Regions from separate parts of the Sphingobium sp. KCTC 72723 genome, predicted to be linked through region 2. Evidence: riboswitches for the same ligand, from Rfam matches in the RefSeq annotation. Region 2 holds a riboswitch; the other holds the start of a gene.

Region 1 (14,744 bases), 990 kb from region 2:
TTCCATCTGGTGGATGATATGCGGTTCGGTGGCAACGATCAGCGTGTCGCCGGGCATCGTCTTGGCAAAGTCGAGGATGCCGCTGGTCGATCCGACATAGTCGGCATGATCGACGATATAGGGCGGACATTCGGGGTGGGCGGCGATCGGCGCGTCGGGGTGCAGCAGTTTCAGTTTCAGCAATTCGGTCTCGCTGAAGGCTTCATGCACGATGCACACGCCCGGCCACAACAGCATGTCGCGGCCCAGCTTGCGCTTGAGATAGCCGCCCAGATGCTTGTCGGGACCGAAAATGATCTTCTGGTCCTTGGGGATTTGCGACAGGATCTTTTCGGCGGACGAGGACGTCACGATGATGTCGGACAGCGCCTTCACTTCGGCCGAGCAGTTGATGTAGCTCAAGGCGATATGGTCCGGGTGGGCTTCGCGAAACGCCTTGAACTGGGCGGGGGGGCAGGAGTCTTCCAGGCTGCATCCGGCGTCCATGTCGGGCAGGATGACGATCTTGTCGGGCGACAATATCTTGGCGGTTTCGGCCATGAAGCGCACGCCGCAAAAGGCAATGACGTCAGCGTCGGTTTCCGCCGCTTTGCGCGACAGTTCAAGCGAATCGCCGACGAAATCGGACAGATCCTGAATTTCCGGGCTTTGGTAATAATGACCAAGGATGACGGCGTTGCGTTCCTTGCGCAGCCGATCGATTTCCGCGCGCAGGTCCGTACCCTGCGGGATGCCGGTGATAGCGTTCATACCCTGTAACTCCTCGGTCCTCGACTGCGCCCTAACGCTGTGGCGGCGTGTTGGCCAGTACCTCGTTCAGCGGCGTGGTCACGTCCCATTGTTCGCCGTTGCGGGCGGTGCGTTCTGGCGGAAAGGTGACGACCACCTGCGCGTCGCCAAATCCGGCGGCGGCGAGCGGGGCGGCCATCAGCCGGCCGATCGCCGCACGGCCATAATCGCGCGCCTGCGCCATGCGTTCGGGCGCGCGCGCGGTGGCCTGCGCGCGCTGTTGCGCATGGGCGGACACGCGGCGGTTAAGTGCCTCGCCCGCCTGCCGGGTCACGAACAGCCCGCCGGTGCGAACCAGCGTGCGGCGGCTTTCATCGACATTGGGGCGGCCCGGCGCAACGTCGGGCGCATGGACGATGAGGGTGCGGGTCTGCGGATTCCATTCCAGATCGCTTGCGGACAGGCGGCTGACGTCCACGAAATAATCGACCGTGAAGGGCATTTTCACCAACTGGTCGGATTTGAGCAGGCCAAAGCCGCGCACGTCCTGCGCCGTGCTTTGTATGGTGCCGGACATTTCCGACACTTTGAGGCTGCTGGTCCCGGCGATGCGCGCGGCGATCACCTTGGTCACGGCGGACCCGTCATCCTCCACGCTGACGACATAGTCGCGATTATAGCGCTGCCAGCCGACCAGCATCGCGCCGCCGACGATCAGGATCAGCAGCGCGACGGCCACCGGCCCGGCGTAGCGTTTCAGGCGATCTGCCATCGTCCGTCCGGCTGCGGCGCGGCGATGCCCCGCCCGTCGAGATCAATGAGATGCGCCAGCACCGAGCGCCCGGCGGCCGGGTGCAGGCGCGGATCGACGCCCTTGTACATTTCGGCGACCATGTCGGGGATGGCGCTGGTGCCGTTGCGTTCGAGGAAGCGCAATATCTGCCCCTCCCGCTGCTTGCGATGACCCATCATGCCGCGCACCAGCCGCTGGGGATTGTCGATCGGTTCGCCATGGGCGGGGTAATAGACGTAGTCGTCCCGGTCGAGCAGCCGCTGCATGGAGCGCATATAGGCGCTCATGTCGCCATCGGGGGGCGAAATGACGCTGGTGGACCAGCCCATGACATGATCGCCCGTGAACAACGCCTGTTCTTGCGAAAGGGCGAAGCAGAGGTGGTTGGAGGTGTGGCCGGGCGTCGTGACGGCTTCCAGCGTCCAGCCCTGCCCGCTCACCCGGTCGCCATCGCCCAGCACCCGGTCGGGGCGATAGGCCGCATCGAACGCGGCGTCGGCACGCGGGCCGTCATCGTCCAGCGTCAGCGGCGCGCAACCGATGATCGGCGCGCCGGTTGCGTCGCTCAAGGGGCGCGCGGCGGGGCTGTGGTCGCGGTGGGTGTGGGTGCAGAGGATCGCGACGACCGGACGGCCAGCGATGGCGGCAGTCAGCGCGGCCAGATGCGCCGGATCGTCCGGGCCGGGGTCGATCACTGCGACATCGTGCGCCCCGGCCAGATAGGTTTGCGTGCCGGTATAGGTAAAGGGCGATGGATTGGGTGCCAGCACCCGCGCCACCAGTGGAGACAGCGGCATCGCTATGCCGGTCGGCAGATCGGCCGGATCGAAAGGGAGTGCCATAAGGTCCATGTGCCACTTTCCGGCTGGATTTCAAGGGCGGGAGGGATTCCATCGGCCTCCGTCCTGCTCTAGACCGGGGATATGGCTGCATCCGACCTTATCGAACGCTGGCGCGCGCATCTGGCGCTCGACCGGCGGCGCTCGACTCATACGGTGCGGGCTTATGTCGCCACGGCGGAGCGGTTGCAGGCCTTTCTGACCGAACATCATGGGCAAGTCGCCGATGCGGCGCGGCTGGCAAAGCTGGAACAGGCGGACCTGCGCGCGTTTCTGACGGCGCGGCGGATGGATGGCATCGGCAATCTGTCGGCGGCACGGGAATTGTCTGCCGTGCGCGGGTTTTTGCGCTTTTGCGGGGGAGAGGATGCGGCGATCCCGCAGTTGAAAGGCCCACGGGTCAAGCGTGGCCTGCCCCGACCCATTTCGCCTGATGAAGTCGTGGCGCTGGCGCAGGACATTGCCGAGGGCGCGCGCGAGCCGTGGATCGGCGCGCGCGATTGGGCAGTGCTGCTGCTGCTTTATGGCGCGGGGCTGCGCATTGGCGAAGCGATGGGGTTGCAGGGTGACGTGCTGCCGCTGGGCGATGTGCTGCGGGTAACGGGCAAGCGCAACAAGACGCGGATGGTCCCGCTGCTGCCGCAGGTGCGCGACGCGATGCTGGCCTATGTCGAGCAATGCCCCCATCCACAGGCGCGCAACCAGCCGTTGTTTCGCGGCGCGCGGGGCGGACCATTATCGCCTGCGCTGATTCGCCGCGCGGTGCAGGGTGCGCGCGGGCGGCTGGGCCTGTCGGATCGGACGACGCCCCATGCGTTACGCCACAGCTTTGCGACGCATCTGCTGGGGCGCGGGGCGGATTTGCGGTCGTTGCAGGAATTGCTGGGCCATGCCAGCCTGTCGTCCACCCAAGTCTATACGCAGGTGGACGCAGCCCACCTGATGGACGTCTATCGCGCCGCGCATCCGCGCGCCTGACCGCGTCATCATGATGCCGTAATTGCGCGCCAGCCTGTCGCCATGCTGCGTCTCATCCTGGCCCTGCAAGGCGTGCCTGCCGATTTCGACCTGCGCACGGTGCGTCCCGCCGCGCCGCCCGACGCCATCGTCGTGACGGCGCGCAAGCAGAGCCAGCGGATCGAGCGGGAGCCTGTCGGCATCGAGCCACCGCTGGGCCGCGCGGAGTTCCGTCTGTTCGGCAATGTGAAGGGGAATGTCCATGTCGAAAGCCAGAGCTTTGGCAATGGCACGACGTCGAAACGGGTGATGGTGGGCGTTAAGGTGCCGTTTTAACCCTTGGGTCGCCAGGTCGCCAGCCGCCACAGGTAGATCAGTATCGCGCCCACGACGCAGGCCGTCGCGGCCGGACCGACATAGCGGTCGATGTCCTGAAAATTCTTACCCAAAATAACGCCCGCATAAGCCAGCAATATGTTCCAGATCAGCGCCCCGCCCGCCGTCCAGGCGAGAAAGCGGATATGACCCATGCGGAACAGGCCGGCGGGCAGCGAGATCATGGTGCGTAGCGCGGGCATGAAGCGGAACACGAAGACGACGATCTGGCCATATTTGCCGAACAGCCGGTCCAGCGCCTCGACATCGCGCCATTCCAGCGTCGCCCAGCGGCCAAAGCGATCCACCAGCGGTTTCAACCGGCCAAAGCCCAATATATGCCCGACCAGATACCAGAAATAATTGCCGACGGTAGTGCCGATCGTCCCGGCGACGAGCAGCCACTCCATCGCCATCCGCCCCTGACCCACGCGGATGCCACCAATGCCCATGATGAGTTCGGACGGGATCGGCGGAAAGACATTTTCCAGCACCATCAGCGCGAATATGCCCCAATAGCCACCCGCGTCGATCAGGCGGAGAACCCAGTCCGTCATGGGTTCAACGCTCCGTCATCCCCGCGCAGGCGGGCATCTCGCCTGCATTTCAGGTCCCAAAGAAAAGGGAGATCCCGGCCTGCGCCGGGATGACGGGGGTGGGGCATGGGGGTCAGGCCGCTGCCCGTGCCGCCAGCCGGGCGTCGATCGCGTCCCAGATCAGGCCGCCGGTGTCGGTGCCGTCGAAAGCGTCGATCGACACGATGCCGGTGGGCGAAGTTACATTGATTTCGGTCAGCCATTCGCCGCCGATCACGTCGATACCCACGAACAACAGGCCGCGTCGCTTGAGTTCCGGGCCGAGCGCGGCGCAGATTTCGCGTTCCTTGTCGGTCAGTTGTGTCTTTGCCGCCGATCCGCCGACGGCCAGGTTGGAGCGGATTTCGCCCGCGCCGGGGATGCGGTTCACTGCGCCTGCGACATCGCCATCCACCAGCACGATACGCTTGTCGCCTTCCGCGACGCCGGGGATGAATGCCTGCACCATGAAAGGCTCGACCCATGACGCCTTGAAGAGTTCCACGAGCGACGACAGGTTCGATCCTTTCGCATCGACATGAAACACGGCGACGCCCCCATTGCCGTAGAGCGGCTTGACGACGATTTCGCCATGTTCGGCCAGGAAACTGCGCACTTCGGCCAGATCGCGCGTGATCATGGTGGGCGGCATGAAGCGGGCATAATCCAGCACGAACAATTTTTCGGGCGCGTTGCGGACGCTGGCGGGATCATTCACCACCAGCGTTTCTTCCTGCACCCGTTCGAGCAGGTGGGTGGCGGTGATGTAGCTTAAATCAAAGGGCGGATCCTGCCGCATCAGCACGACATCGACGTCGCGGCCAAGGTCGATCATTTCCGCCGGGCCGAAGGCGAAATGGTCGCCCGGCACCTTCTGCACCTTGACCGGATGCGCCTTCGCCAGCACGCGGCCATCGCGGAAAGTCAGGTCGTTGGCGAGATAATGGTAGAGGCGATGCCCGCGCGCCTGCCCCGCCAGCATGATGTGGAAGGTCGAATCGCCCGCAATGCCAATGCCCTCCATCGGGTCCATCTGCACAGCGACGGTCAGGGGGTTGAGGGTGGTCATGCTCATCCTTCTTCCTTTGGGGGCGGAAGGGGCCGTTATCCCCCATGCCAGACGTTCGCCAGATGGCGTGGCGCACGCCCCGGCGCAAGGAGGATGACGTCGATTCGCATGTCGTCGCCCGGTTTGGCGAGATCATACCAGAGAATTTCCGCCGCCGCCGCGACGCGGGCCAGCCGCCGTTCGTCGATGGCCAGGTCAAGCTCTGCTGCGGTGGCGCGCGCCTTCACCTCGACAAAAGCGATCATCGCGCCGCGCCGGGCGACCAGATCGACTTCGCCCGCCGGGGTGCGCATCCGTCGTCCGATAATCTGCCAGCCTTTGAGCCGCAGCCACCAGCCGGCAATGCGTTCGGCCTGACGTCCCTTCCTTTCCGCCTGCGCGCGCGTCACCCCTTCAGGTCCATCGCCCGGTCGTAAAGCGTGCGCCGGTCCAGACCCAGTTTCTTGGCGACCTCCCCCGCCGCTTTCGACACGGGCAGGCGCGTCATGGCTTCGATCAGCGCAGCGTCGGCATCTTCCGCGCTGGCGGGCGGCGCTTCGCCGGGCGGGCCGACGGTGACGACAATTTCGCCCCTGGGCGGGGCGTCGGCGTAACGGGCGGACAGCTCAAGCAGCGTGCCGGTCGCCGTTTCCTCGAACGTCTTGCTGATTTCCCGGCTGACGGCAGCGTCCCGGTCACCCAGATGCGCGGCCATAGACGACAGGCTTTCCGACAGGCGCGGGCCGCTTTCGTAAAAGACCAGCGTGGCGCGCAGACCCGCCACTTCGTCCAGCGCGTCGCCGCGCGCCTTCGCCTTGCTGGGCAGAAAACCCATGAACAGGAAACGGTCGGTCGGCAGGCCCGACAGCGTCAGCGCCGCGATCGCCGCGCTGGGTCCGGGCAGAGTCGTGATGCTGCGCCCCGCCGCGCGCGCATCCCGCACCAGCTTGTAGCCCGGATCGGAAATCAGTGGGGTGCCAGCATCCGACAGGAGTGCGACCGATTCGCCCGCCATCCGCTCGACCAGCCGGTTGCGGACATGGTCAGCGCTATGATCATGATAGGGGACCATCGGCCGATCCGACCCGGCATGGCGCAACAGGCGCGCGCTGACCCGTGTATCTTCCACGGCGACCACATCGGCCAGCCGCAAAATTTCCGCCGCGCGCGGCGTAAGGTCACCAAGGTTGCCGATCGGCCCCGCGACGATGTAAAGCCCAGGTTCAAGACCCGATGATTGAGTTTCCATAAGGACGCCAGATGACAGAGACGGATGCCATCCCGCAAGCGGACTTGTTCGCTTCGCTAAAGCGCGGCGCGCGCATTGTGCTTGCGGCAGGCACGCTGCTGCTGGCCGCCTGTCAATCCATCGTGCCAAAGGGACCGGCACCGACCACGCCCACCGGACCCGTCCAGCCGACCGGACCGCAAGTCAGCGAAGGGCTGCCCACCGACACCTTGCGCCATCGTGTCGCCTTGCTGGTGCCAATGAGCGGACCCAATGCGGGCGTGGGTCAGTCGATCGCCAACGCGACCACACTGGCATTGATGGACACCAAAACGGACAAGGTACGCATCACCACTTACGACACCGCGCTGGGCGCAGCGGCAGCGGCGAACCGGGCGTTGACGGAGGGTAACCGCCTGATATTGGGACCGTTGCTGGCGGAGGATGCGCGCGTGATCGGGCCAATCGCCGCGCGCGCCAATGTGCCTGTCATCAGCTTTTCCAACGACACCGGCGTTGCAGGCGGCAGCGTTTACATCATGGGTTATAACCCCAACCAGTCGATCGAACGGGTCGTGGGCTTTGCGCGGGAAAAGGGACTGAGCCAGTTCGCCGCGCTGGTGCCGCGTGGCACCTATGGCGAGCGGGCGGGCAATGCGATGTTGCGCGCGGTGGAGCAGGCGGGCGGCACGGTCGTATCGCTCCAGACGTTCGACCGCAGCCCGGCGTCGATCACGGCAGCGGTGAAAAAATTGCAGGCCGCGTCCAGTTATGACGCGGTCCTGATCGCCGACAGTGGCAAGGTGGCGTTGCAGGTCGCGCCGATCGTGCGGAAAAATGGCGGCGCGACGGCGCGGCTGCTCGGCACCGAATTGTGGAATACCGAAGGCACGCTGGCCGCCAGCCCGGTGCTGCGCGGGGCATGGTTCGCCAGCGTTTCGGACACGCTCTATGGCCAGTTGGCGGGCAAATATCGCGCGCGCTATGGCAGCACGCCATTTCGCCTGTCGTCGCTGGGCTATGACGCGGTGCTGCTGACCGTGCGAATCGCGCGCGACTGGAAGCCCGGCACCCCCTTCCCCGCTACGCGGCTGCGCGATGGCGGCGGTTTTTCGGGGATCGACGGCGCGTTCCGCTTTGGCCGTAACGGAGTGGCCGAACGGGCGCTGGAAGTGTCGGAAGTGGGCGCTGGCACGGTGACGGTCGTGGCACCTGCGCCAAAGGGCTTTGGGGAATAGTGTCCAATCCTCCCCTGCAAGGGGAGGTGGCTGGCCGCAGGGCAGACGGAGTGGTGTCGCACTCTCGATAGCATGACACCCCTCCACCATTCGCTGCGCGAACGGTCCCCCTCTCCTTACAGGGGAGGATTTTTGATGCGCCCGGTCGGCAGGATGAGGGGCCAGCCATTGCCCGGATCGATGCAGGCAGTGATGCCATAGACGCTGGCCAGCCGGTCGGCGGTCAGCACGTCGAGCGGCGCGCCGTCAGCGACCAGCGCGCCGCGATCCATCAGCACGAGCCGGTCGCACCAGCGCGCCGCCATGCCCAGGTCGTGCAACACGGTGACGACCAGCGCGCCGCTGCGGGCTTCTTCGCGCAACAGGTCCATCACGTCGATCTGGTGGCCGGGGTCCAGCGCGGCGAGCGGTTCGTCGGCGATCAGGCCGCGCGCGCCCACGGCCAGCGCGCGCGCCAGCAACACCCGCGCCCTCTCCCCGCCCGACAATTCGGTGGCGATCCGACCTTTGAGATGCGCCACATCGGCGCGAGTCATGGCGGCTTCAACGGCGGTTTCGTCAGCAGGCGCCAGGCGCGATAGCGGTCCCAGATGCGGCAGGCGGCCCAGCGCGACCAGCCGTTCGACGGCCAGCGGCCAGTGGAGCGTCTGCCCCTGCGGCAGATAGGCGATGGCGCGCGCGATGCTGCGCCGGTCGAGCCGGGACACGTCCTGCCCATCGATCAGCACCCGGCCAGCCTGCGGCTTGGCCAGCCCCAGCATCGCCCGGATCAATGTGGATTTGCCCGCGCCATTGGGTCCGATGATGCCGACCAGTTGGCCCGGCTCCAGCATCAAATCAACGGCCTGCACCGCTGCATGGCGGCCAAGGCGAACCGACAGGCTTTGCGCGCTGATGCTCACCATAGCCGCCGCTCCCGCATCAGATGCATGAGGAATATCGGCACGCCCAGCAGCGCGGTAACGACGCCCAGCTTGAGTTCATTGGCGGTGGGGATCAACCGCACGCCAACATCCGCCAGTGTCAGCAGCGCCGCCCCGCCGATCAGCGAGGGGAGCAGCACGGCGGAGGGCGAGCGATCGGTCAGCGGGCGGACGATATGCGGGACGATCAGGCCAACAAAGCCGATCGCGCCCGACACCGCCACCGCCCCGCCCACGCCGATCGCGACGCCCAGCATCATCCGCCAACGCGCGGCATTGAGATTGACGCCCAGCGCCTGCGCGCCTTCCTCCCCCAATGTCAGGGCGTCGAGCGTCCGCCCGTCGGCCAGCAGCAGCGCCGCGCCGATCGCGACGCAGGGCAATGCGACAGCGACATGGACATAGCTGCGGTTTTCCAGGCTGCCCATCAGCCAGCTCATGATTTCCATCGCGGCGAAGGGATTGGGCGACAGGTTGAGCGACAGGCTGATCCCCGCGCCCGCGAGCGTGCCGACCGCGATTCCGGCGAGGATCAAGGTGAGCGGGCTTTCCGAAGATCCGGCCAGCAGGAACAGGGCAGCAATGGCGACGAGCGCAGATGTGATGGCGAGCATCGGCAGGACGAGCGGGTGAAGCGCGCTGATGCCATAATAGAGCGCACACACCGCGCCCAGCGCCGCTGCATTGGATGCACCCAGCACCGAGGGTTCGGCGAGTGGATTGCGCAGATAGCCCTGCAACGCCGCACCCGACAGGCCCAGCATGGCTCCGACGATGAGGCCCAGCAGCAGGCGCGGCAGGCGCAGGTCCAGGATGATGGCGCGCGCGATATCGTCTCCGCCGCCGGTCAGGACGGCAAGGATGCGCGCCGGGCTGATCGCGACAGCGCCCAGCAGCACCGACCCCAGTGCCGCGACGAGCAGAATGAGGAGCAGCGCGGGGATGAGGAGAGGATGGCGGCGGACGGTCATTTGTGAGCGCCTTGGCGGTTGGCAAAGCAGGGTGTTCCTGCGAAGGCAGGAACCCAGTTCTGACGGTGGGACTGGATTCCTGCCTTCGCAAGAACATGACGTGCTAACAGACAGGCTCCATGACCCGTTTCCTGACCCTTGCAGCGGCCGCCCTGACACTCACCAGCGCGGCCCATGCTGCGCCACGCCGGATCGTGTCGCTCAATGTCTGTGCCGACCAGTATCTGATCGCGCTGGCGGACAAGGGGCAGATTGCGGCACTCAGCAGCAATGCGCGCGATCCCGAATTGTCGGCGGCGGCAGAGGCTGCACTTGGGCTTCGCGTGCTGCGGCGCGCTTCGGAGGAGGTGCTGGCGATCCGGCCCGACCTGATATTGGGCTATCCCATCGGGCCGAACAGGGTCGCGGGCGCGCCGCCGGGGCAATGGACCATGCTGGGGCTGGCCAGTGCGGACAGCTATAGCGCGATCCTCGATCAGATACGGCAGGTCGCGCGGGCGGTGGGGCATCCTGAGCGCGGCGAGCGGCTGATCGCGCGGATGAACCGCGATCTGGCAGCGCTGCCAAAAGCGAAGCGTGGCGGGGTAGCGGCCTATTATCAGCGGCGCGGCTATATGACCGGCACCGGCACGCTGGTCGACGACCTGATGCGCCGGGTGGGCCTTGTGAATCTGGCAGGCAAATTGGGCAAGCCCGCGCTGGCGCAGGTGCCGCTGGAGGCGATGGTCGCGGCGCGGCCCGACTGGCTGATCGTCGAAAGCGGCAGCGTGGCGGTGGTCGATCAGGGGACCGAGATGCTCCAGCATCCCGCGCTGAAATCCGTGCCGCGCATCAGCGTGCCGCAAAGCTGGACCGTATGTGGCGGCCCGGCCTATGTGCAGGCGGCGCAGGGTATCATTGCGCGGTTGAACGCGCATAAGTGAAGGGACGGGCTGCGCGCCCGTCCCCCCTTGTCCCCCGTCAGAAGCGGACACGCACGCCGCCAAAGGCGGAGCGGCCATAAACGCCATAGCCATAGGCGGTGGCGTAGGCTTCATCGAACAGATTGTCGATGCGGCCATAGACTTCCAGATGCTCGCCCAGCGACAACGCGGCACGCAGGCCCGCCAGCGCATAGCCGTCGAGGCGGCGGGTGTTGGCGGCATTGTCGAAGCTGTCGCCCACCATAGTCAGCGTCGCGCCGGTGGACAGGCCGAAGGACCAGACATAGTCTGCCGAGACGCTGACCGCGTTGACCGCGCGGCGCGGCAGGAGGTTGCCATCCGTAGCCCCACCCGACCGATCGCGCGCATCGACATAGCTATAGCTGCCGGTCACGGTCAGCGCGTCCACGGGCTTCAGCGCAATGCTCGCTTCCACGCCCTTGGCACGGGTGCGGTCGAGGTTGCTGTAGCTGAAGGTCGCATTGTCGTAATTGATCTGGTCAGTGGTGTTGCGCAGGAACGCCGTGACCGACAGGATCGCCCGCTCCCCGTCCAGGCTCTGGTCGAAGCCGATGTCGTAGCTTTTCGATCGTTCGGGGCGCAGCGCGCTGTTGCCGCTGAATGTGTCGTAAAGCTGATAGAGCGAGGGTGCCTTGAACCCTTCGCCATAGCTTAATCGCACATTGGTCGCGCCCGCATTGGGCGTGTAGTTGGCGTTCGCACCGAACGTGGTTGCGCCGCCGAACTGGCTATGGTCGTCATGGCGCACGCCGCCAGTGACGGACAGGCCAGTCAAGGGCTTGACGATCGCCAGCGCATAGACGCTGTCGATATTGATCTTCGCCGACGACGTACTGCCGAAACCGAAGAAGTCGTAATCGGGGCGCTCATGTTCATAGCCGAACACCAGCTTGGCCTGATCGACCGGGGCATATACGCCTTCATATTCAAAGCGCAGGTTGGTGCCGGAATAGCCATAATCCGCGTCGGTGCCGCGCACGAAATAATAGTCGCGGTCGTTGCGCAAGTAAGTCACCGCCGCGCGGCTGGTCAGGCGACCGTCGAGCAGGGCAAGGTTGAGGCCCGCATAGCCGACATATTGGTCCATTTTCGACACGTCGCTGCTGTCGGCAGGCGCGCCGAAGAAGCTGTCATAGTCGAGGTCAGCATGGATATAATAGCCGCGCAGATCGAGGCTCAGCGCGTCGCTGAACGCCAGTTTCAGCCGGGCATTGGTGGCGATATTTTCATAGCCGTCCTTTTCCGTGCCACCCACAGCCGACGAAATGCCATCGGTGCGAAAATAGGCTGCGCCAATGCCGCCCGACGCCATGCCGCTGGTGCCAGACACATCTGCTTTCGCGTTCAGCGTATCGCTATAGCCATAATCGACCGAGGCGTTGGCCCCGAAACCTTCCGCCGGCACGCCGGTCATGATGTTGACCACGCCGCCGATCGCCTGGCTGCCATGCACGACCGAGTTGGAGCCGCGCAGCACTTCGATCCGGCGGATATTGCCGGTCAGCAAATGGCCGAAATCATAGCCGTCACCAATGCCGCTGGGGTCGTTGACCTTGACCCCGTCGATCAGCACCAGCGTCTGCGTCGTTTCCGCGCCGCGCAGCGACACGCCGGTCACGCCGCCAGTGGAACCATTGCGGTTGAAGCGGACCCCCGGCGTGGTCGCCAGCAGATCGACCACATCGACCGCCTGCCGCGTGTCGATCGTCTTTGCATCGATGATGGTGATTGCCTGGCCGACTTCGTCGCGCGATTGGGCAATGCCCGACGCGGTGACGACGATATTGTCATCCTGTGCCAAAGCAGGCGTGGCCGCCAGCAGCGCGAGAAGAGAAATCCCTGTTTTTACCATGATAATAGCCCTGAGCGTCATGTGCGACTTCAAGGCCGGGGCGTCCGTTTCGCAACGGTCGCGCCGCGATGCAGGATGACGCCACCCCCCGCCGCACGGCACGATGCGGCCCCGGCCGCATAGCGTCGCTCGACGGAAAACCACCGTGCCATGACCATCCCCTGGATCAGGGCAAGAGCGACCAGACGCCGGCAGGTCTCCTGGCTCGCGGGTCATAGCGGCGATGCACAAGCCTTCCCGAACCCAAAAGGTTCAGTGACCGGGTCTTTGAAACCCTCTGTGCATCGCGCTCACCGCTTACAGTTGCAGGGACAGCCGTGGAATAGGGCAGTTTCCCGCCCGCACCACATTCCCGTTTTCAGCCTCTTGCGAGGCACCGGCGCGATCTATTGCAAGGACGATGAACCGCCCCTGCGCCGCGCGCTCTAGGGGAAAGGTGGAGCGGTGCCAAGCCGCCCGTGTCGCTAAGGCCGCAAAGCGTTGCCATGATGCAACAGCGCGTCGGGCCGGGCCAGCACGACCAGCGGCAGCCCGGCCTGTTCCGCACGCTGGGCTGCCAGCGCGGTGGGCGCGGAAATGGTGACGAGCAGCGGGCATCCGCTCAGCACCGCTTTTTCCACCAGTTCATAGGAACAGCGCGACGACAGCAAGGCAAAGCCACCGTCCCAGTCGGTGCCTGCGCGTTTCATCGCCCCGATCAGCTTGTCGAAAGCATTGTGCCGCCCGACATCTTCGCGCGCGCAGCCGATCGTCCCGTCCGCGCCGACATAAGCCGCGACATGGGCCGCGCCGGTGGCAGCGTTAAGCGGCTGGTGCGCAGCCAGTTCACCCAGCGCACGGAAAATGGCGGCGGGTTCTGCGCGTGATTGCGCCGTAACGGGCGGCAGCGGGCGCATCGCCTGTTCCAGATTTTCAACGCCGCACAGGCCGCACCCCGATTCCGACAGGCGGTGCCGCACCCGGTCCAGCAGACCATCGGTCCGGTCGGCAGGCAGCGTGGCGCGCGCGACCATCCCCTGCCCGGTATCATGGACATCGACGGCGAAGGGCGCGTCGTCCGGTCCGATCAGCCGGTCGGCCAGCGCGAAGCCCAGCACGAGATCGCCAATATCATGCGGGGTCGCCATCAACACCGCATAGCCGACGCCGTTAAACTCGACCGCGATCGGCACTTCCTGCGCCAACGCGCGGGCGACCGGATCGGCCTGACCGTCCGGGGTCAGGCGAGTGAAGGGGACATCGGGCGAATGGTGCGTCACGATGTGGGGTGTCCGAAGGTAACGGACAGGATCGGCGGCGCTGCGGGCATGAAGCGACCCTATGGCCCGGCGTGCCGCAACGCAATGCCATGCAGGTCCGGCACGCTTTTTGACGGGGGTGACCATGACACTCATATGCTATCGGCTTGGGACATTCATGTGCGGGGCGATATGGCAGGGTCAGGGATATTGGGCGCGGTGCTGGCCGGTGGACGATCGCGCCGCTTTGGCAGCGACAAAGCGCTGGCGGTGATGCCGGACGGGCGGACGCTGATCGACCATGCGGTGGCAGGACTTGCGCCGCATGTCGCAAGCATCGTGATTTGCGGGCGTGAGGGTGGCCTGGCAGATCGGCCCGCGCCGGACTTGGGACCATTGGGGGGATTGAACGCTGCGCTGCATCATGCGCGCGCGGAAGGTTTTGCCGGGGTGCTGACCAACGGATGCGACATGCCGCTCTATCCGGCGGATCTGCCCGTGGCGCTGATCGGCGCAGAGGCAGCGATCCTTAAAGGTCAGCCTTTGCTGGGCTGGTGGCCAGTGACGCTGGCCGATGTGCTGGACGCGCAGCTGGCGGAGGAGAATAATCGTTCGATCCGGGGCTTTGTCGATCGGATCGGCGCGCGCGTGGTGGATATGCCGGGGCTGATACTGCCCAATATCAACCGGCCGGAGGATCTGGCGGGGTTGTGATTCGCTGGATCAAACCGTCGCGGCCACGCGCGCCGCAACTTCCACTGGAACGCCATTGCCTGCGACCGCTTCGCCGATCAGCAATAGCGTCGGGTCTTCGTCGCTGATCGTCTGGACCAGAAAAGCGAGCGCCGACAACTTGCCCCGGATGAGGCGTTCGCCGGGCAGCGAGACGTTGACCGCGACCATCACCGGGGTTTCGGGGTCACGCCCCGCACCGATCAGGCTGCGCGCGATTTCGCCTGCCGCCGCGCGGCCCATATAGATGCCCAGCGTGCCGCCGGGCCGGGCCAGTGCGTCCCAGTCCAGCTTGAGCGGTT
Region 2 (14,744 bases):
ACGATCGACGATTTCATTGCCGCGACGCCGGGCATCTTCATCATCAACGATCAGGATCCCGGCACCAACCTGATTTCGGTGCGCGGCGTTTCGACCAATCGCAACCAGTCGCCTTCGATCGCTTACATCGTCGACGGGCTGGCGCTGGCGGATTCCGAGCTGTTCACGCTGCGCCCCTATGATGTGGCGCGGGTGGAGATTTTGAAGGGACCGCAGGGCGCGCTGTTCGGCCGTTCGGCGTCGGGCGGGGCAATTGCCATGGCGACCAATGATCCGGGGCCGGACTGGGGCGGCGAAGCGGCGGTGGGGATCGGCAACGGGCTGACATGGACCGCCGATGGCGTGGTCAATGCGCCGGTGTCCGATCAGGTCCAGTTGCGGCTGGCAGGCTCCTATCGCAACAGCGACGGCTTCATTCGCAACACGTTTCTGGACAAGAAGGTCGATGGCAGCATCAGCCGCAACCTGCGGTTGAAGGCGAAGGTGGCGCTGGCCGAAGGATCGACGCTGAAATTCCGGCTGGGCTGGGCCAATGAGGAAGGCGGCGCGGCCTATATCTCGTCGGGCAATGTCACGGGCCTTTATGGCGGCAAGCTGTCGGGCAAGGCACTGACCAACCCGTTCGGCGATTTCGAGGGGCGCGCGTCGCGGACCTGGTGGGGCGCGCAGGCGACATGGGAGCAGGAAATGGGCGATGCCCTGATGCTCACATGGACTGGCGGCTATGACGATTATCACAAGGATTTCGTCGAGGAACTGGATTTCCGCAACGACACGCCCGTGACGTTGTTCGGTGTGGCGTTGTTCCCGAATGGTATTCAGCCTATCGCCCAACCCGTTGATATAAAGGCGTGGACGAGCGAAGCGCGGCTGACATCGCGTGGTGAAGGGCCGCTGCGCTGGCATGTCGGGCTGTTTTTCCAGCGGCTGGAACGCGACCGGACCGACGATTTCGGGCCTTTGCTGTTCGGCGGCGAAGCGTTGCGCGCGGAAACCCGGTCGAGCCAGATCGGCGTGTTTGCGCAGGCGAGCTATGACATTGCGCCGCAGGTCGAGGTGACCGGCGCGCTGCGCTATGACAGCGACCGGCGGCGCGAGGATACGGTCGGCGCCGCCAGCAGCACGATCGTAGCGCAGCGGGCGCGGACGTTCGAGAAATGGCAGCCGAAACTGTCGCTTGCATGGCGTCCTTCCGACAGGATCACAGCCTATGTCACCGGCGCAATCGGGTTCAAGGCGGGCGGGTTCAACCCCCTGCCCGGCGCGGCGGACGTTTGGCAGGCAGTGTTCCCGGCTGAAACGACCCGATCGGTCGAAGCAGGCGTGAAGGGACAGAGCGCCGATGGCCGGGTGCGGCTGTCGATCGCGGGTTTCGTGACCGATTATCAGAATTTCCAGAACACGGTGTTTCTGGGCAATTCGGTAGTGCTGTCGGTGCCGCAGGTCGATGTCCATGGCATCGAGGCTTCGGCGCAGGCGGCATTGGGCGCGGGGTTCAGCGTCGATGGCGGGCTGGCGTGGACGCATAGCCGGACGGGGCGATACCTGACCCCCAATCCGACGCCGGAGCCGGGCGAACCGGCGGTGCTGGACATGAGCGGACAGCGCACGCCCAATGCGCCCGACTGGACCGTCAATGGCGGCATCGGCTGGCAGGGCGCAGCGGGACCGGCGATGGTGGATGCGCGGTTGAGCGTCGCATATGTGTCGCGGGTGGATTTCGAGATCGACAATATCCTCCATTCGCCCGGCTATGCGTCGGTGGACGGGCGCGCGGGCATGAGCCACGGGGCGTGGACGTTCGACATCTGGGCGAAGAATCTGCTCGACAAACGCTGGGCGATTTCGGCGTTCGGGCAGCAGCAATTGCCGCTGTTGCTGGGCCTTGGTCCCAACGGGCCGTTCGACAGTTTCACCATCAACAGTGGCCGCCAATATGGCGCGAGTGCGCGGGTGCGCTTCTAAAAGCAAGGGAACAGACGATGGGCTTTTGCGACGATATCTGGGCGGAGGTCGCGCCGTTGCGGCAGGCGATTTTGGGGCATCCTTTTCTGGACGAATTGGCGCGCGGGACATTGCCGAGGCCAAGTTTCCAGCATTATATCGTGCAGGACAGCCTGTATCTGGCCGAATATGCGCGGGTGCTGGCGATTGCGGCGGCGCGGGCGCCCACGGCGGCGGGGCGGCTGGAATTTTCCGACGGGGCCAAGGTTGCTGTCATCGTGGAAGAAGGGCTGCATCAGGCATTTTTCGCGCAGTTCGGCGTCAACGCGGAGATGGCAGCAGCAGCCGAACCGACGCCCGCCTGCCTTGGCTATACCAGCTATCTTGCTAGCCTGGCGGCCACGCGCAGCTATGAGGAATTGATCGCGGCTATCCTGCCGTGTTTCTGGGTTTATTGGGAAGTGGGCTGCGCGATCAAGCCGCTGGCGGCCAGCCCCAACCCCTATGCGCCGTGGATCGACACCTATGCCGCGCCGGAATTTGGCGCGGCGACGGATCGCGTCCGTGCGCTGGTGGACGCCGCCGCCGATGCCGCGACGCCCGCGACCCGCGCTGCCATGGCACAGGCGTTCCGCATGGCGACCCGGTTTGAATGGATGTTCTGGGATTCGGCCTATGCGCGCGAAAGCTGGCCCATTGGCTTTGCGTAAAATCTGATCTAGGGATGCGCACGGACGCCGGTTCAGGCCGGGGTCCGACATGATCGCGCCGGTGCCTTGTCATGAGGCTTAATCGGGAATGTGGTGCGGGCGTTTTGGCGTCCAAATCCACGGCTGTCCCTGCAACTGTAAGCGGATAGCGCGATGCACATCGCTCCTTTGAAACAAGGGAGCAGCCACTGGGTCAAACCGGGAAGGCGTGCATCAAGCTGTGACCCGCGAGCCAGGAGACCTGCCGGCGCACTGGTCGCTCTTGCTAAGGTCCAGGGGATGGTCTTGGCACGGTAACTCTCCGTCTGAGCGACGAAACCATGCGGCCGGGGCCGCATCGGTGCGGGATGCCGGGTGTATTTTTGCGCCCGCCCGTCGTCGCGCGCCGACCGGCCTTATGGGCCGGCACGCCCGGCCGTTCGTCGTCGCGGCGCGCGGAGAAAATTATGTCGGATCTTTCCAAGGTTCCCGTCACCATCGTCACAGGCTTTCTGGGCGCGGGCAAGACCACGTTGATCAGCCATCTGATCCGCAATACGAGCGGGCGGCGGCTGGCCGTGGTCGTCAATGAATTCGGCACGCTGGGCGTCGATGGCGACATCCTCCAGGGCTGCGCCATTCCCGATTGCCCGGCGGAAAATATCGTCGAACTGGCCAATGGCTGCATCTGCTGCACCGTGGCGGATGATTTCATCCCCACGATCGAACGGCTGCTGGCGCTGGAGCCGCGCCCCGACCATATCGTCATCGAAACATCGGGATTGGCGCTGCCCAAGCCGTTGCTCAAGGCGTTTGATTGGCCCGCGATCCGCAGTCAGGTGACGGTCGATGGCGTGCTGGCGCTGGCCGATGCCGAAGCGGTGGCGGCGGGGCGGTTTGCGCCCAATGTCGCGGCAATCGACGCGCAGCGCGCCGCCGATCCGGGCATCGACCATGAAACGCCGTTGAGCGAATTGTTCGAGGATCAATTGGCCTGCGCTGACATGGTGTTGCTGACCAAATGCGATCTGGCTGGACCGGAAGGGGTCAAGGCCGCGCGCGCGGTGATCGCGGCGGAGGCGCAGCGCCCGATGCCGATGATCGAACTGGTCGAAGGCGTGGTCGACCCCCGGCTGATCCTGGGCCTGAATGCTGCGGCAGAGGATGACATTGCGGCCCGCCCGTCGCATCATGATGGCGCGGACGATCATGAGCATGAGGATTTCGACAGCATCGTCGTAACGCTGGACGAGATTGCCGACCCCGCCGACCTGACCGCGCGGATCGAAAAGCTGGCGCGTGAGCAGAATATCCTGCGGGTGAAAGGCTATGCCGCGGTTACGGGCAAGCCGATGCGGTTGCTGGTGCAGGCGGTCGGCGCGCGGGTGCGGTGTCAATATGACCGGCTGTGGCAACCGGGCGAGGCGCACGTAGGCGCTCTGGTGGTGATTGCCGAACATGATCATATCGACCCGCAGGCGATCCGGGCGGTGCTGCTGGGCTGAGCCGCGATGCACGTCATCTTTCGCGAAACGCCGGGCATGGAGGACATGGCCAGCCCACGGGATCTGCGGCAGACGCCTGCGGATATCGTGATCCTGTCCTTTTCCGACAGTGACCTCAGCGCCTTTGCGGCGGGGTGGCGGACGAGTGCGGGATTGCCGAGCCTGCGCATCGCCAATCTGGCGACGCTGGCGCATCCGCTGTCGGTCGACACCTATGTCGAGCAGACGTTGGCGGGGGCGAAGGCGATCCTGATCAGGCTGATCGGCGGGGCGAGTTACTGGTCCTATGGCCTGCAACAGGTGGAGGCACTGGCGCGGGCGCGCGGCATAAAGCTGGCGGTGCTGCCGGGCGACGGGCGCGTGGACGCGCGGCTGGATGCGGCATCGACGCTGCCTGTGGCGCAATTGCGGCGGCTGGCGCGGCTGTGCGACGATGGCGGAGCAGATGCGGCGCGGGCGGTGTTGCTTGAACTGGCTGGGGGCGGTGGCGATGCGGCGGCTCCTTCCGTTGGCACGGTCGGGGCGTGGCGGACGGGGGATGGCGTAAGCTGTCCGGCTGCCTTCGCCTTGCTCTCAAACAAGCCGCCTATCCTGCTGATATTCTATCGTTCCTACCTGATGGCGGATGATCTGGACCCGTTCGTTGCGCTGCAAGCGGCGCTGGAGGCGCGGGGGTTCGATGTGATCGCCTTGTTCGCGCCTTCGCTCAAGGCAGTGGAGGTGCGCGGCTGGATGGCGCGCTGGGCGCGGGCGCTGGGTCCGGGGGCGATTATCAACGCGACGGCCTTTTCGGCGCGGGATGAGGATGGCTGCACGCCGTTCGACGGCGTGGACGTGCCGGTGTTTCAGGTGGCGCTGTCCACCGGCGACCGGGCGGGATGGCAGGCGGGGATGCGTGGCCTTTCCCCTGCGGATCTGGCGATGCATGTCGTGTTGCCCGAAGTGGACGGGCGGGTCTTTCTGGGCGTGGCGAGTTTCAAGGATGCCGATGCGCGCGACCCCGATGTGCAACATGCCCGCGCGGTGCATCGGGCCGACCCGGCGCGGATCGCGGCAATGGCGGATCGGGTGGCGGGCTGGGTGAAGCTGAGAGAGGCGGCGCAGGAACGGGGGCTGGCGCTGATATTGTCCACCTATCCGGGCAAGGCGCATCAGATGGCCCATGCGGTCGGGCTGGATGCGCTGGCGTCGGCGCAGGCGGTGCTGGCGGATATGGGGGCGGCCTGTCCCGACCTGTCCGGCGCACTGGCGGTCGAGCGGATGGCGTGGCCGCTGGCGGATTATCGCGTGGCGCTTGCGGCTTTGCCCGAAGCGTTGCGGGGGGCGCTGAGCGCTGCGTGGGGGGCGCCGGAGGATGACCCGGCGGTGGACGATGGAGCGTTTCGTTTTGCCGCTTTGCGCGTGGGGCGGACGATCGTTGCGCTTCAGCCCGAACGGGGTGCGGCGGCGGCGCGCGATGGCGAGTATCACGACCTGTCGCGTTGCCCGCGCCACGCCTATGTCGCTTTCTATCTGTGGTTGCGCGCGCAGGGGACCGACGCAATTGTCCATATGGGCGCGCATGGCACGCTGGAATGGTTGCCGGGGAAAGCGGTTGGCCTGTCGGACGATTGCTGGCCGCAAGCGCTGACAGGGGCGATGCCGGTCATCTATCCCTTCATCGTCAATGATCCGGGCGAAGCGGCGCAGGCCAAAAGGCGGATCGGCGCGGTGACGATCGGCCATGCGCCGCCGCCGCTGGTGCCATCACGCCATGGCGTGGGGCTGGAGCGGATCGAGGCGTTGCTGGACGAGTTTTCCGGTGCCGACGGGCTGGACCCGGCGCGGCGTGGGCGGTTGCAGGCGGCGATCATTGCCGAAGCGCGCGCGCTGGGGCTGGAGGCGGAACTGGGGCTGGATGGCGGAATGAGCGCGGCAGAGACGCTGACGCGGATCGACCGTTTCCTGTGCGATATCAAGGAAAGCCAGTTTGGCGACGGGCTGCATGTCTTTGGCCGGGGCGAACAGGGCGCGGCGGAACGGGCGGGGTTGCGGGCGGCGCTGGCAGGGCGGCGTGTGGTCCCCGGCCCGTCGGGGTCGCCGCATCGCGGGCGCAGCGACGTGCTGCCGACCGGGCGCAACCTCTACAGCGTCGATCCGCGCGCGGTGCCAACGGCTGCTGCTTATGCGCAGGGGGTGCGGATGGCCGACGAACTGGTGCGGCGGCACATGCAGGATCAGGGCGATTATCCGCGCGCGATGGTGGTGGACCTGTGGGGTTCGGCGACGATGCGCACGGCGGGCGAGGATTATGCCATGGCGCTGCACCTGATCGGGGTGAAGCCGGTGTGGGACGATGCGTCGGGGCGCGTGACCGGGGTGGAGGTCGTGCCGCTCGACCGGCCGCGCGTGGACGTGACGTTGCGGGTTTCGGGCCTGTTCCGCGATGCTTTTCCGTTGCTTGGGCCATTGTTCGGGCAAGCGGTGCGAAGTCTGGCGTTGCTGGACGAAGCGACGGATTGGAACCCCTTTGTCGGGCGGCTGGAGACCCCGCGCGTCTATGGGCCGCAGCCGGGGCGTTATGGGCTGGCCATGGGCGATACGCTCGAAACCTATGGTGACGCGGCGCGGCGGGCGGCGGGCAAGGCATGGCTGGCGGCGTCCGATCACGCGCTGGACCGGGGCGCGGCGGTGGCGGACGCGGAGGGGCTGCGTGCGCGGGTGGCGGCGGCGGACGGATTCGTCCATGCGCAGGATCTGCCCGAAACCGACCTGTTGCTGGCGGCCGATTATGCCGCGCATGAGGGCGGCTTTGCCGCAGCGCAGGCGGTGACGGGGGGCAAGGCGGCGCTCTATCATCTCGACAATCGCGACCCGGCGCGAGTCAGCGCCCGGACGTTGAACGAGGAAATCGCGCGGGTGGTGCGGGCGCGGGCGGCGCATCCCGGCTGGATTGCGGGGATGTTGCGGCATGGCTTTCGCGGCGGCGCGGAAATTGCCGCGACGCTCGACCATCTGGGGGCGTTCGCGCATCTGACCGGGCAAGTGCCGCCGCAACTGTTCGACCTTTATCATGATGCGACGCTGGGCGACGGGGATGTGCAGGCGTTTCTGGCGCGGGAGAATCCCGGTGCGCTGGCGGCGATGGAAAGCCGGTTCGCGGCGCTTCATGCCGCAGGGTTATGGCAGACCCGGCGCAACTCCATCGTCGCGGGGCTGGGCGTATGAGCGGCTTTGCGGTGCGGGGATGGTGCCCCGATGCGTGGCGGCCGATGGCGGCGGGCGACGGATTGCTGTTGCGGGTGCGGCCACCGCTGGGGCGGCTGACCTGCGCGCAGATGCGCGTGATCGCCGATGTGGCGCGCGCGCAGGGCAATGGCCTGATCGACCTGACGAGCCGCGCCAACCTGCAACTGCGCGGAGTGCGGTTGGAGGCACTGGCGCAATTGTTGCCGGTGCTGGTGGACCATGGGCTGGTCGATGCCGATCCGCTGATCGAGGCGAAGCGCGGCATGATCGTCGCGCCGGGATGGCAGGCGGGGGACGATAGCTGGCGGATTGCGGGCGATCTGATGGCGCGCCTGGTCGATTTGCCGGTGCTGCCGGGCAAGGTCGGTTTCGTGATCGACGCGGGAGCGGCGCGGGTGCTGGGCGAGGAAAGCGGCGATTTTAGGATCGAGCGGGCGCGCGATGGCGGGCCGATATTGCGCGCGGACGGGCGCGCGACGGGCATGGCAGTGGCGCATGGGGCGGAAGTCGATGCGCTGGTGGCGCTGGCGCACTGGTTCGTGGCGAGCGGCGGCGCGGCGGCGGGACGGATGGCGCGGCATGACGCCCCCCTGCCCGCTTTTGCCAGTGGGGATGCTGTGCCTGCGCCTTCCGATCCTTTGATACCGGGGCCGCATCCGACCGGCTTCGTTGTCGGCGTGCCGTTCGGGCGGATCGCGGCGGCGCAACTCGCGGCGCTGGCCGATGGCGGTCATGCCGTGCGGGTCACGCCATGGCGGTCGTTGCTGGTCGAGGGTTTGGCTGTGCCGCCGATCGAGGGATTGATCGCCGATCCTGCCGACCCGCTGTTGCGCGTCGATGCCTGTCCGGGGCGGCCTTCCTGCCCGCAGGCCAGCGTGGAGACGCGCGCGCTGGCGCGGCGGATTGCGCCCTATGTTCGGGGTCGGCTGCATGTGTCGGGCTGCGCAAAAGGGTGCGCGCGGGCCGGGCCTGCCGATGTCGTGCTGACCGGGTGGGAGGGTCGCTTCGACCTGAGTTTCAATGCCCGCGCGGGTGATCCCCCGACCATTAAGGGGCTGACGCCCGCCCAACTGCTTTCCCATTTCGGAGCCGATTAGATGCCGCATCTCTACGAAACAGATGGCGCGGCGATCTATCGCCAGTCATTCGCCATGATCCGGGCGGAGGCGGACCTGACCGGCTTTGACGCCGACGAGGAGCAGGTTGCCGTGCGGATGATTCATGCGGCGGGGATGGTCGATCTGGCGGGGCATATTCGTTTTTCCGATGGGTTCGTGGCAAGCGCACGGGCGGCGCTGGCGGCGGGTGCGCCGATATTGTGCGACGCGCGCATGGTGTCGGAGGGGATTACGCGCGCGCGGCTGCCCGCCGACAATCGGGTGATCTGCACGCTGAACAACGCGCCGGTGGTGGAAATGGCGCGGGCGATGGGCAATACCCGGTCCGCTGCCGCGCTGGAGCTGTGGCGACCGCATCTGGCGGGTGCTGTCGTGGCGATCGGCAATGCGCCGACCGCCCTGTTCCACTTGCTCGACATGCTGGCCGATCCCGATTGCCCGCGCCCCGCCGCGATCATCGGTTGCCCGGTGGGGTTCGTCGGCGCGGCGGAATCCAAGGATGCGCTGTGGGCGGAGCAGCCCGTCCCCTGCGCCATCGTGGCCGGGCGGCTGGGGGGCAGCGCGATCACGGTCGCGACGGTCAATGCGCTGGCGAGCCGGGCGGAATGAGCGGGGTCGGCACCATCCATGGCGTCGGGCTTGGTCCCGGTTCGCCCGATTTGATGAGCGTGCGCGCCGACGCTCTGGTGCGCGGGGCGCGCCATGTCGCCTATTTCCGCAAGGCGGGGCGTCCGGGGCAGGCACGGCGGATCGTGCAGGACATGCTGGCGCACGATGTCATCGAAATCCCGATGGAATATCCGGTCACGACCGAAATCCCGCTGACTGACCCGCGTTACAATGCGCTGCTTTCCGCCTTCTACGCCGATTGCACCGCCAAGCTGGCGGCCATCGCACAAGGCGGCGCGGACGTGGTGGTGCTGTGTGAGGGCGACCCGTTTTTCTATGGGTCGTTCATGCACCTGCACAGTCGGCTGACGGGCATCGTGCCGGTCGCCGTGGTGCCGGGGATCACAGGCATGGCCGGGGCATGGACCGCGTCGGGCGCGCCAATCAGCTGGGGCGACGATGTGCTGACCGTGTTGATGGCGACGATGGCGGAGGCGGAACTGACGCGCCGCATCCGGGATACCGACGCGCTGGTGGTGATGAAGATCGGCCGCAACCTGCCCAAGCTGCGCCGCGCAGTCGCGGCGGCGGGGCGGACCGATGCGGCCTGGCTGGTCGAACATGCCGCCATGCCGGGGCAACAGGTCACGCCGCTGGCGCAGGCGGAGGCGGTGACGCCTTACTTCTCCATCCTGCTGATCCATGGACAGGGACGACGGCCATGAGGGACGGGTGGATCGCCATCGCCGGGCTGGGTCCGGGCAGCGACGCGATGGTGACGCCGCAGGTGCGCGACGCGATGCGCCAAGCGACCGACGTGATCGGCTATATTCCCTATGTCGCGCGGGTTGCGCCGCGCGAGGGACTGACGCTGCATCCATCCGACAACCGGGTGGAGATCGACCGGGCGGTCCATGCGCTGACGCTGGCGGCGGCGGGGCGGCGGGTGGTCGTGGTGTCGTCGGGTGATCCGGGGGTGTTCGCCATGGCGGCGGCTGTGTTCGAGGCGCTGGAGAGCGGGCCGCCAGCATGGCGCGACCTGCGCATCGACGTGCTGCCGGGCATTACCGCGATGCTGGCGGCGAGCGCGCGGGCAGGCGCGCCGCTGGGCCATGATTTCTGCGCCATCAACCTGTCGGATAATCTGAAACCCTGGGGCTTGATCGAGCGGCGGGTGCGGCTGGCGGTGGAGGCGGATTTCGCCATTGCCTTCTACAACCCCCGGTCGAAGGCGCGGGCGGAGGGCTTTGCCGCGATCCTGCGGCTGTTGCGGGGCATATGTGGCGACGAGCGACCTATGCTGTTCGCGCGCGCCGTGTCCACGTCGGACGAGCATCTACAGGTCGTGCCGCTGTCGCAGGCGACGCCGGAGATGGCCGATATGCGCACGATGGTGATCGTCGGGTCGAGCGCCACGCGGATCATCGAACGGGCGGCGGGGCCGATCCTCTATACGCCACGGTCGGCGGCATGACCCAGCCAGCGCAGGACGGCATGGGGGCTGTGGACTTCATCGCGCGGTGGCAGCACGGGGCGGTCGATCAGGATGACCGGCAGGTCGAGCGCGCGGGCGGCGAGCAGCTTGGCCTGCGCGCCGGTGCCGCCGGCATTTTTGCAGAGGACAAGCTCGATGCCATGCGCCTGCATCAGGGCGCTGTCGCCTTCCACGTTGAAGGGGCCACGATCGACGATCAGGCTGTGATCGGGCAGCACGGGCGGCGTGGCGGGCGGATCGACGAAGCGCAGCAGATAATGATGCTGGGGCTGCGCGGCAAAGGCATCGACATGCATCCGGCCCAGCGCGAGCATGACGCGGCGTGGCGGCCCAGCCAGGGCAGCGACGGCCCCGGCAATGTCCGGCACATGGGTCCAGCGGTCGCCCGGCTGCGCGCGCCATGCCGGGCGAGTCAGCGCGATCAGCGGCACGGCGGCGATGCGCGCGGCCTCCACCGCGTTGGCGCTCATCTGCGCGGCGAAGGGGTGCGTGGCGTCGACCAGATGGGTGATGCGATGGTCGCGCAGATGGCGGGCCAGCCCCTCCACCCCGCCAAAGCCGCCGACCCGCACCGGCACCGGCTGCGCGCGGGGATGGTCGGTGCGCCCGGCATAGCTGAGCGTCGTGGGCATATCCGCGTCGGCCAGCAGACGGGCGAGCGCGCTGGCCTCGCTCGTGCCGCCCAGCAGCAGGATGTTGGGCATGGCTGACGCTCCCTGGCTGACGATCATCGGCATCGGTGAGGATGGAGCCGACGGCCTGTCCCTAGCGGCGCGGCAGGCGCTGGCGCAAGCGGAACTGGTGACGGGGGCGGCGCGGCATCTGGCGTTGTTGCCTGCGCTGGCGTGCGAGACGATGATTTGGCCGGTGCCTTTTGCCGATGGCGTGGCGATGCTGATGGCGCAGCGCGGGCGGCGGGTAGTGATGCTGGCGTCGGGCGATCCCTTCTGGTTCGGGGCGGGGTCGGTGGTGACGGCGCAGCTAGAACCGGGCGAATGGCGGGCCATGCCTGCGCCGTCCAGTTTTTCGCTGGCGGCGGCGCGGCTGGGCTGGGCGCTGGAGCGGACGGTCTGTCTGGGGCTGCACGCTGCGCCGATGACGCGATTGCGGCCGCATCTGGTGGCGGGGGGACGTGTCCTTGCGCTGGTCCGCGATGGTGCGGCGGTGGCGGAACTGGCGGCCTATCTGACCGGGACCGGGTTCGGACCATCAACGCTGCATGTGCTGGAGGCGCTGGGCGGGTCGCGCGAACGGGTGCGCACTGTTGCCGCCGACACGCTCGATTTTGGCGACATTGCCCATCCGGTCGCGGTGGCGATTGCCTGTGCCGGGGGTGGCGATGCCCTGCCCTGCGTGCCGGGGCGAGCAGACGAGTGGTTCGACCATGACGGGCAGATCAGCAAGGCGCCAGTCCGTGCGCTGGCGCTGGCGGCGCTGGCCCCGCGTCCGGGTGAAATGCTGTGGGATATTGGCGCGGGATCGGGATCGGTCGGGATCGAATGGCTGCTGGCGCATCCGGCCAATCGGGCCACTGCGTTTGAGGGTGATGCGACACGGGCGGCGCGGATCGGGCGTAATGCGATGGCGCTGGGGGTGGATCGGCTGGCGGTTGTTATCGGGCGCGCGCCGGACGCCCTGCCCCGCGATGGCGCGCCCGATGCCGTGTTTATTGGTGGCGGGCTGTCCGATGCTTTCCTGGAAGCCTTGTTCGCGCGGTTACTGCCCGGCACGCGAGTCGTCGCCCATGCCGTGAGTTTGGAGTCCGAAGCGCTGCTGGCGCGGGTTCATGGGATCAGGGGCGGCACGTTGCTGCGGATCGAGCTGGCGCGGGCTGCGCCGCTGGGCAGCCGTCGGGGGTGGCGGGCGTCCTTCCCCGTCGTGCAGTGGAGCGTCACGCTATGATCGTCGCGGGATTTGGATTTCGCGGCGGCGCGGGCCTTGCCGCGCTGGAGGCGGCGTTGGCGCAGCATGGCGTCGTCGCGGTCGATGCGCTGGCCGCGCCGGAAGATAAGGTCGCGTTGCTGGCACCGTTGGCGCGGGCGATGGACGTGCCATTGCTGGCCATTGCGCGCGATGCTTTGCAATCGGTCACGACGCACAGCCACTCCCCCGCCAGCCTGCGCGCCTATGGCGTGGGGAGCGTCGCCGAAGCCGCCGCGCTAGCCGCCGCCGGGCCGCGCGCCTTCCTGCTCCACTCCCGCCGCGTTTCGCCCGATCGCATGGCGACCTGCGCCATTGCCCAAGGATTTGCCCCATGACCGTATATTTCATTGGCGCCGGTCCCGGCGCACCGGACCTGCTGACATTGCGCGGGCGCGACCTGATCGCCGCATCGCCTGTGTGCCTCTATGCCGGGTCGCTGGTGCCGGAAGCACTGCTGGACCATTGCCCACCGGGTGCGCGCATCGTGAATACCGCGTCGCTGTCGCTGGATGCGATTATTGCGGAGATGGCAGCGGCCCATGCGGCGGGGCTGGATGTCGCGCGGCTCCATTCGGGCGACCTGTCGATCTGGTCGGCGATGGGGGAGCAGGTGCGGCGGTTGCGGGCGCTGGCCATCCCGTTCACGATCACGCCCGGCGTCCCGGCCTTTGCCGCCAGCGCCGCCGCGCTGGAAGCGGAACTGACCCTGCCCGGACTGACGCAATCGGTGGTGCTGACGCGCACGCCGGGTCGGGCCAGCACGATGCCGCCGGCCGAGAGCCTGCGCGCCTTTGCCGCGACGGGGGCGACGCTGGCGATCCATCTGTCGATCCATCAGCTTGATCGGGTGGTGGCCGACCTGACGCCGGATTATGGCGCGGAATGCCCGGTCGCGGTGGTGTGGCGGGCAAGCTGGCCCGACGAGCGAGTGGTCCGGGCGACGCTCGCCACCATCGTGGAAGCCGTGGCGGGCAGCATGGAGCGCACGGCGCTGATTTTGGTCGGGCGGGTGTTGAGCGCCGAGGATTTTGGCGAGAGCAGCTTGTACGCGCCCGATTATGACCGGCGGTTTCGGCCGCAAAGCGCGGCTTCACCTTTTGCGGAGACGGACGCATGAGCGTTCCCGGCCTGATGATTGCTGCGCCCGCTTCCGGCACCGGCAAGACCACGGTGATGCTGGGGCTGTTGCGGGCGCTGGTGCAGGACGGGCTGGTGGTGCAGCCGTTCAAGAGCGGGCCGGACTATATCGACCCGGCCTTCCATCGCGCGGCCAGCGGGCGGGCGTCGTTCAATCTGGATAGCTGGGCAATGACGCCTGCGCTGATCGAAGGGATCGCGGCCAAGGCGGCGGGCGCGGACATCGCGCTGGCCGAAGGGTCGATGGGCCTGTTCGACGGGGTGGCGCGGGCCGGGGCCAGCGGCAATGGCGCGAGCGCGGACATGGCGCAACGCATGGGCTGGCCGGTCATATTGGTCGTGGACGTCAGCGGACAGGCGCAGTCCGCCGCCGCGACCGCGCTTGGCTTTTCCCTGTTCATGCCAGACCTTCCGTTCGCGGGGGTGATCCTGAACCGGGTCGCCAGTCCGCGTCATGAAAGGCTGGCGCGGGCGGGGATGGAGGCGGTGGGGATCAAGGTGCTGGGCGCGTTGCCCCGGCGCGGCGACCTGACGCTGCCGGAGCGGCATCTGGGGCTGGTGCAGGCAATCGAGCATCCCGATCTGGACCGGGCGATTGGCGATTATGCCGCTTTCCTGCGCGCGCATGTCGATCTGGCGGCGATCGTGGCGGCGGCGGCGGCGGCGGCGCGGACGGGGGGTGGCGCGCTGCCCCTGCCCCCGGCGCAGCGGATCGCGCTGGCGCAGGATGCGGCATTTTCCTTCACCTACCCACATCTGCTGGACGGCTGGCGGCAGGCGGGGGCGGAGATTATGCCATTTTCGCCGCTGGCCGACGAAGCGCCTGCGCTGGACGCTGATCTGGTGTGGTTGCCCGGTGGCTATCCCGAACTGCACGCCGGGCGGATCGCGGCGGCGGGGCACTTTCTGGCGGGGCTGCGCGCCCATGCGCAGACGCGCCCGGTGCATGGCGAATGTGGCGGCTATATGGTGCTGGGGGATGCGCTGATCGCAAAGGACGGCGTTCATCATCGCATGGCCGGGCTGCTTGGCCTGGTCACCAGCCATGCGCAGCGGCGGATGCATCTGGGCTATCGCCATGCGCGGCTGATCGCGC

What was found. Region 2 has a riboswitch for cobalamin ahead of cobW (cobalamin biosynthesis protein CobW). Riboswitches for the same ligand answer to the same signal wherever they lie in the genome.
Region 1: linked by a shared signal. The riboswitch ahead of SPBM01_RS20435 (TonB-dependent receptor plug domain-containing protein) and the one ahead of cobW (cobalamin biosynthesis protein CobW) in region 2 are both predicted to bind cobalamin.

The regions. Positions count from the first base shown of each region.
Region 1 covers NZ_CP060388.1:4,198,716-4,213,459, reverse strand. The annotation lists gene nadA (quinolinate synthase NadA) at 1-750, opposite strand, end outside; gene SPBM01_RS20495 (DUF4230 domain-containing protein) at 782-1,501, opposite strand; gene SPBM01_RS20490 (MBL fold metallo-hydrolase) at 1,486-2,364, opposite strand; gene SPBM01_RS20485 (tyrosine recombinase XerC) at 2,446-3,339, shown strand; gene SPBM01_RS20480 (hypothetical protein) at 3,382-3,654, shown strand; gene SPBM01_RS20475 (DedA family protein) at 3,651-4,250, opposite strand; gene gshB (glutathione synthase) at 4,363-5,337, opposite strand; gene SPBM01_RS20465 (YraN family protein) at 5,373-5,726, opposite strand; gene rsmI (16S rRNA (cytidine(1402)-2'-O)-methyltransferase) at 5,723-6,565, opposite strand; gene SPBM01_RS20455 (penicillin-binding protein activator) at 6,577-7,782, shown strand; gene SPBM01_RS20450 (ABC transporter ATP-binding protein) at 7,899-8,687, opposite strand; gene SPBM01_RS20445 (FecCD family ABC transporter permease) at 8,681-9,676, opposite strand; gene SPBM01_RS20440 (ABC transporter substrate-binding protein) at 9,796-10,599, shown strand; gene SPBM01_RS20435 (TonB-dependent receptor plug domain-containing protein) at 10,637-12,472, opposite strand; cobalamin riboswitch at 12,645-12,868, opposite strand; gene fdhD (formate dehydrogenase accessory sulfurtransferase FdhD) at 12,937-13,866, opposite strand; gene SPBM01_RS20425 (molybdenum cofactor guanylyltransferase) at 13,903-14,424, shown strand; gene cobA (uroporphyrinogen-III C-methyltransferase) at 14,434-14,744, opposite strand, start outside.
Region 2 covers NZ_CP060388.1:3,207,722-3,222,465, reverse strand. The annotation lists gene SPBM01_RS15760 (TonB-dependent receptor) at 1-1,965, shown strand, start outside; gene tenA (thiaminase II) at 1,983-2,654, shown strand; cobalamin riboswitch at 2,697-2,918, shown strand; gene cobW (cobalamin biosynthesis protein CobW) at 3,101-4,138, shown strand; gene cobN (cobaltochelatase subunit CobN) at 4,145-7,345, shown strand; gene SPBM01_RS15740 (cobalamin biosynthesis protein CobG) at 7,342-8,463, shown strand; gene SPBM01_RS15735 (precorrin-8X methylmutase) at 8,464-9,093, shown strand; gene cobI (precorrin-2 C(20)-methyltransferase) at 9,090-9,818, shown strand; gene cobJ (precorrin-3B C(17)-methyltransferase) at 9,815-10,567, shown strand; gene SPBM01_RS15720 (cobalt-precorrin-6A reductase) at 10,543-11,292, opposite strand; gene cbiE (precorrin-6y C5,15-methyltransferase (decarboxylating) subunit CbiE) at 11,282-12,490, shown strand; gene SPBM01_RS15710 (cobalamin biosynthesis protein) at 12,487-12,846, shown strand; gene cobM (precorrin-4 C(11)-methyltransferase) at 12,843-13,628, shown strand; gene SPBM01_RS15700 (cobyrinate a,c-diamide synthase) at 13,625-14,744, shown strand, end outside.